Regions from separate parts of the Rhodoferax sp. GW822-FHT04A08 genome, predicted to be linked through region 1. Evidence: predicted binding sites of a transcription regulator. Region 1 holds the regulator's gene; the other holds the start of a gene.
What was found. Region 1 encodes FNR, which switches genes on or off when oxygen is low (the NO sensors DNR and NnrR bind a similar motif). Its sites were predicted from a motif close to TTGATNNNNATCAA; they were not measured.
Positions count from the first base shown of each region.

Region 2: a site for FNR is predicted at 2,204-2,217, ahead of AC1RMF_RS17735 (universal stress protein). Genes of this name have one in related genera too.

Region 1 is NZ_JBXAMW010000001.1:768,736-772,148, forward strand. Features, by position in the region: gene ccoP (cytochrome-c oxidase, cbb3-type subunit III) at 1-435, shown strand, start outside; gene AC1RMF_RS03600 (FixH family protein) at 535-810, shown strand; gene fnr (fumarate/nitrate reduction transcriptional regulator Fnr) at 818-1,537, opposite strand; gene hemN (oxygen-independent coproporphyrinogen III oxidase) at 1,746-3,140, shown strand; gene AC1RMF_RS03615 (sulfite exporter TauE/SafE family protein) at 3,150-3,413, shown strand, end outside.
Region 2 is NZ_JBXAMW010000009.1:146,650-150,062, forward strand. Features, by position in the region: gene AC1RMF_RS17720 (hemerythrin domain-containing protein) at 1-30, opposite strand, end outside; gene AC1RMF_RS17725 (DODA-type extradiol aromatic ring-opening family dioxygenase) at 143-943, opposite strand; gene AC1RMF_RS17730 (DMT family transporter) at 1,314-2,171, shown strand; gene AC1RMF_RS17735 (universal stress protein) at 2,281-2,673, shown strand; gene AC1RMF_RS17740 (ParA family protein) at 2,811-3,413, shown strand, end outside.

The DNA of each region.
Region 1 (3,413 bases):
ACTGACAATGATTGGCTCCATGGTGGCACACCCGAGAAAATCGTGGAAACCATCACCAAGGGCCGTGTTGGCAACATGCCTTCGATGGCAGCCGCAGTGGGCACTTCTGACGACGTCAAGAATGTTGCCAACTATGTGCTGAGCCTGTCTGGCAGCCCGCACGACTCCGTGCGTGCCAACCTGGGCAAGGAAAAGTTCGGTGTGTGCGCTGCATGCCACGGCCCAGACGGTAAGGGTATGCAAGCGGTGGGCTCTGCCAACCTGACCGACAACATCTGGTTGCACGGTTTTGGTGAGCAGGCCATCATCAACATGATCACCAACGGCAAGACCAACATCATGCCCGCCCAGGAAAATAAGCTCAGTCCTGAGCAGATCCATGTTGTGGCTTCTTATGTCTGGGGTCTGTCCAACCTGGGCACTGCTCAGCAGTAAGTCGACTCAGTAGCAGCTTCTACCCTGGCAGTGTTTCGAGTCCTGACTCGAAGTCCTGCCGGGGTTTTCTCTTTCAAGTATTGAATGCAAGGAACCGATATGAGTCAGCTCGCCAATGCACCAGAAGCCCAACCATGGTGGAAGTTCGGTCACGTATGGATGGTTGTGGCAGGTCCTGCCATCGTTGTTGTGGCAAGTTTTATCACGCTGTATCTGGCCATCAGCCGACCAGATCCTGTAACGGATGAAAACTACTACCAGAAGGGACTGGAAATCAACAAGACGCTAGGTGGTACACCGTCCAGTGCCGCACCTGCGATGGCTGCAAGAAATCACGCAGCTACTGGCGTCCCCAAGCCCGTGGACGCCCCCTGAACGCTACTTAGCTGCAAACCTTCGGGTTGACGATTTCACGCAGCGCGTCCGTGTTCAGAATGCGGACGTGGCGTTGTTTGACCTCGACGATGTTTTCTTCGACGAACTTGGAGAAGGTGCGGCTGACCGTCTCCAGCTTGAGGCCCAGGTAGCTGCCAATTTCTTCACGCGTCATGCGCAGGACCAGCTCCGATTGAGAGAATCCGCGAGCGTGCAGACGCTGCACCAGGTTGAGCAGGAACGCCGCCAGGCGTTCTTCAGCGCGCATACTTCCGAGCAGAAGCATCACGCCATTTTCGCGCACGATTTCCCGGCTCAGAATTTTGTGCACGTGGCGCTGCAGTGCTGAAACCTCGCGCGACAGTTCCTCGATTTTCTCAAACGGCATGACGCACACTTCTGCGTCTTCCAGTGCTACGGCGTCGCAGGTGTGGTGCTCCTGGACGATGCCGTCCAGGCCAACAATTTCGCCTGCCATCTGAAAACCCGTCACTTGGTCGCGGCCATCTTCGGAGGCAACGCAGGTCTTGAAGAAACCTGTGCGGATCGCATACAGGCTGGTGAATCTCTCGCCATTGCGAAACAGTGTGGCGCCGCGCTTGACTTTGCGGCGACTGCCCACCACTTCGTCAATACGCTCCAATTCGGAAGGGGTCAGCCCCAAGGGCATACACAGTTCACGCAGATTGCAGTTGGAACAAGCGACCTTGATGCCGTGGGCACTCATTTCAACCACGTTGCCCGCCGGCCTGATGGAAATCGCGGGATGGGCTTCATCCGGTAGATATGCGTTCATGTGTTCTTCCTTATCTCACCTGATCCAAATCAATTATGAACCTAAATTTCGAAATGTCATGTATTCGAGACCTTGATTCACATCAAACTATCTGTTTGCATCTTCAGGCACATTGTCGGGGATATGTCCTGGAGTACCTATGAATTCTGTCGTATCCCCCGTCACCGAAGACTTGCTGCGCCAATACGACGTTTCCGGCCCGCGCTACACCTCGTATCCTACCGCCGACCGCTTCGTTGAGGCCTTCAATGCAGAAGATTATTCTCAGGCACTGACACAACGCCGCAGCGGGCCTGCTGCTTTGGCGTTGCCGCTTTCGCTTTACATACATATCCCATTCTGCGAGTCGCTGTGCTATTACTGCGCATGCAACAAGATCATCACCAAGCACCACGAAAAGGCTGCCGAATACCTGACCTACCTGGAAAAAGAGGTGGCTTTGCATACCCAGTTGATTGGAACTGCACAGTCCGTAAGTCAGTTGCACCTGGGCGGAGGCAGCCCCACCTTTCTGAGCGACGATGAGCTTCGCGCCGTCATGGCGATGCTCAAGCGCAATTTCACCTTTGTCCCCGGTGGGGAATATTCCATTGAAATAGATCCCCGCACCATCGATGCCAAGCGGCTGGATACCCTGGCCGAGCTGGGCTTCAACCGCCTGAGCTTCGGCGTGCAGGATTTTGACCCTGCGGTCCAGAAGGCCGTGCACCGTGTGCAGCCAGCCGAGCAGGTCTTCTCCTTGGTGGCAGATGCGCGCAGCCGTGGGTTTGAATCCATCAATGTAGATCTCATCTACGGCCTGCCCAAGCAAAGCCCTGAGTCGATTGAGCGGACCATTGCCCAGATCATCGAGCTGCGTCCGGATCGCATCGCTTTGTACGCCTACGCCCATCTGCCGGAACGCTTCAAACCGCAGCGCCGCATCAACATTGCCGAGATACCGAGCGGCGGCTCCAAGATTTCCATGCTGTCGCGTTCCATGGCCGCACTGATGGAGGCCGGCTACGTCTATGTGGGCATGGACCATTTCGCCTTGCCGGACGACGCGCTGGCCGTGGCTAAGCGCCAGGGACGTTTGCATCGCAACTTCCAGGGCTACAGCACGCAGCCCGATTGCGATCTGATCGCCCTGGGTGTATCGAGCATTGGGCGAATCGGCGCTACCTACAGCCAGAATGCCAAGACGCTGGAAGAGTATTACGACGCCCTGGACCAGCGGCGCTTTCCCATTGTTCGCGGGTTGGCCTTGACCCGGGACGATCTGGTGCGTCGAGCCGTCATCATGGCGCTTATGTGCCAGGGGCAGGTTCAATATGAATCGATTGAGCTGGCCTACCTGATCGAGTTCAACAGCTACTTTGCCAAGGAGTTGGAAGTCCTGCGTACGCTGGTGGACCAAGGTTTGGTGGTGCTGGAGGAAAGTGCGATCCAGGTCACCGCCAAGGGCTGGTTCTTCGTGCGTGCCGTGGCCATGGTGTTTGACCGCTACCTGCAAACTGACCGTACCCGCGCCAAGTTCTCCAAGATCATTTAGCATCGAAGAATGCAATTTTCCTTGGGCGCCACGGCGCTGTTGATGGGGCTTGCCGGCGGCCCCCATTGCGTCGCCATGTGTGGCGCCGCCTGCGCCGGCATTGGTCAGGCGGCCGGAGCCCGCAAGAACCCGGCAATATTGAGCTTTCAACTCGGGCGCATCGTGGGTTACTCCGCTTTGGGTGCCTTGGCTGCCGCCAGCATGCAGGGGCTGGGCTGGATGACCATCCAATCCGCGGCTCTGCGACCGGTCTGGAGCATGTTCCATGTGGCC
Region 2 (3,413 bases), on a different contig from region 1:
GAAAGGTTGAAGGGGTGCAACGGCAGTCATGGGAATCTCCGGAAAATTTGTGCATGTGCAACAAATTGTGCAGGTCACAGTTTTCCGGAGTTTGAGCAACGTCAATGCTCCTCCAACTTTCAACGATCCCGGATGCTTCCCCTCAGCCGAACTGGTAGGACGCCATGACCACTTCCAGCACGTGGTCCACAAAGATGCGCTCTCCACGGTCCGCGCCCGCCGCGCCGGCAACCACCATGAGAGGAATCAGATGGTCCTCGCGCGGATGGGCCAGGCGCGCCTTGGGGGCTTTCTGCCACTCCACCAGCATGCGGTTGCGTTCGGACTCCTGGGGCTGCGTCACCGCATCATTGAGATAGTGTTCAAAGGCGGTGGCAATGGGCGAGGATGCCGGGTTACCAAAGCCACGCATGTTGTGATAGGTCAGGCCGCTGCCCAGAATCAGGATGCCCTCATCGCGCAAGGGGGCGAGCATCTGGCCCACGCGGATGTGCTCGGCTGCGTCATAGCCCGACTTCATGGACAGCAGAACGATGGGTACGTCCGCCTTTGGGTACATCAGCCCCAAGGGAACAAAGGTGCCATGGTCGAACCCGCGGGTCGGGTCCTGCGCACAGGTGATGCCGCCGGCAGCCAGCAACTCGGTCACGCGCGCAGCCAGCACGGGCGAGCCGGGCGCGGGATACTTCAGGTGATAGGTATGGGGGGGAAAGCCGTAGTAGTCGTAGTCCATGGGCGGATGCTCCGAGGTGGACACGCTGAACTGCGGCGCTTCCCAGTGCCCGGTGATCACCAGCACGGCCCGCGGCCTGGCTGGCAGTCGTTCGGGAAGGTCGCGGAACTCCTGCGCGGTCTTGGCAAACATTTCGCGCATGCCATCCACGAAAGGCCAGGGGCCGCCACCGTGGGACACGAACATCGTGGGGAATCGGGAACTTGTCATCGTCTGGCCTTTCACGTCATGCGGACAATTATGCGTGTCCCGCGCACGACAGCCCAATCATTCGGCCAAACGGTATGCTTGCAATGCTCCCTGCGGGGGATGGCAGTGCCGTTCTCAGGGCCTGAGGGTCAACATGACGCCGGACAGAAGAACAGCGGCCAACGTAACTCCAACAGACACCAGAAAGTCTTTGATAGCTTGTGACATATCTTGATACCTCCTATAAGAAGCCGCGATTGCGATATGTTTCACGGCCTCAGCTTGTCTTGAGCAAAATGTGTGCCGCCAAATCCGCACTACTTAGTTTCTTTTTCCAACAAAGTGTCGCAAATTGAGACGGGAAAGCACCTTCTTGGGGAGACTTGAAACCATGGGCCCCAAATTCGCCCGCCTGCTGCCTTTTGTCTTCGTGGTGCTGTGGTCCACCGGCTTCATTGGAGCGCGGCTGGGACTGCCCCACATTCAGCCGCTGACCTTTCTATCCATTCGCTACGTTGCGGTGCTGCTGTGCATCGTGCCCATCGCCATTGCCAGTCGCGCGCCGTGGCCGCAGAACATGTGGCAGTGGGTACACATCGGCATATCCGGTCTGCTGATGCACGGGTTGTATCTGGGTGGTGTGTTTGTGGCCATCGGCCTGGGACTGCCCGCTGGCCTGGCCAGCCTGGTCGTGGGTGTTCAGCCCTTGCTGACCGCCATTGGCGCGGGCTATCTGCTGGGCGCTACCGTGCTGCCGCGTCAGTGGGTTGGGCTGCTGCTGGGCTTGGTGGGAGTGGCACTGGTGTTGTGGAACAAGCTCGGCCAGGAGTTCGGCCTGCAGGCGCTGCTGCCCGCCGTGGTCGCATTGCTGGCCATCACCGCGGGCACGCTGTACCAGAAGAAGTTCTGCCCCGCATTCGATTGGCGCACTGGTGCGGTCGCCCAGTTCCTGCCCACCACCGTCGTCACCGGCCTGGCGGCAATCGCTACCGAACACGGCGCCATCGACTGGAGTGGTGAGTTGTTCTTTGCCCTGGGCTGGTTGGTGCTGGTGCTGTCCCTGGGTGCCGTGAGCCTGCTCAATTGGCTGATACGCCACAGCAACGCGGTCAACGTCGCCAGCCTGTTCTATCTGGTTCCCCCGTGTACCGCCCTGTTTGCCTGGGCGCTCTTTGGCAACACACTGACCGGCATGGCGCTGGTAGGTATGGCCCTGACCGTCTGGGGCGTCTATCTGGCACGCAGCTAGCCGACCGCACCATCAACACACTACGCCGGAAATTGATCTGCGTCATAGTACAAATGTGCTCAAGCGCTATCATTTGCCGCACACCCATTACAAGCCAAGGAGCTTTCGAATGACAATTCTCGTAGCCTATGTTCCCCGTCCCGAAGGTCAAACCGCCCTCGAAAAAGGCATTGAGATCGCCAAGGAACGCAACGAAACGCTGATCGTGGTGAATGCCACACCGGGCGGCAGTGGTGAAGATCCTTCACGCGCTGACGCACAGGACGTGGAGCGGGTTGAACAGCTCCTGTCGGTGTCCGGCATCAACGCAGAATTCAAGCAGTTTGTGCGCGGCAAGAATGCCGTGGAAGAACTGGAAGAAATGGTTGCCACATACCAGGTTTCATTGCTGGTGATCGGTCTGCGTAAACGCAGTGCAGTGGGCAAACTCATCATGGGCAGCATGGCGCAGGAAATCCTGATGAACATTCCCTGCCCCATCCTGACCGTCAAAGCTGACTAAGTACGCTGCGTGCCATGGGCATGCAGCGGCCTCCGTTCTGAACGCCGCAGCAGTGGATTGCGCCCCTTGGGTGCAATCGAGCTCGCTTACACTCGTGCGTGGAACTTCCATGGAACTACAGCAGGGGAACACGCAAGATGGCGCTCGTCGTATTCAACCAAAAGGGTGGCGTCGGCAAATCCACCATCACCTGCAACCTGGCGGCCATCAGCGCCAGCCAAGGCCTGCGTACCCTGGTGATCGACCTGGACCCGCAGGGCAATTCCAGCAGCTATCTGCTGGGAGAGACCGCTACCGATGACCAAGCAGATGTAGGCGACTTCTTTGATTTCTGCCTGAGCTTCAGCTTCAAGCCGCTCACCGCCACCGACTTTGTCATCGCCACACCGTTTGATAAGCTGCACCTGATGGCGGCCAATGCCGAACTCAACGAGCTGCAAACCAAGCTGGAGTCGCGCCAGAAAATCTACAAGCTGCGCGAAGCACTGCAGCAGCTCAGCGAAGACTACGACCGCATCTATATCGACACCCCACCCGCGCTGAATTTCTACACCCGCTCGGCACTCATAGGTGCCACCGGTTGCCTGATCCCGTTTGACTGTGACGAGTTCTCACGCAAGGCGCTGTACGCCCTTCTGGACAATGTGCAGGAGATCAAGGCCGATCACAACCCCGAGCTGGACGTCAAAGGCATTGTGGTCAACCAGTTCCAGCCGCGCGCCAACCTGCCGCAGCGCATC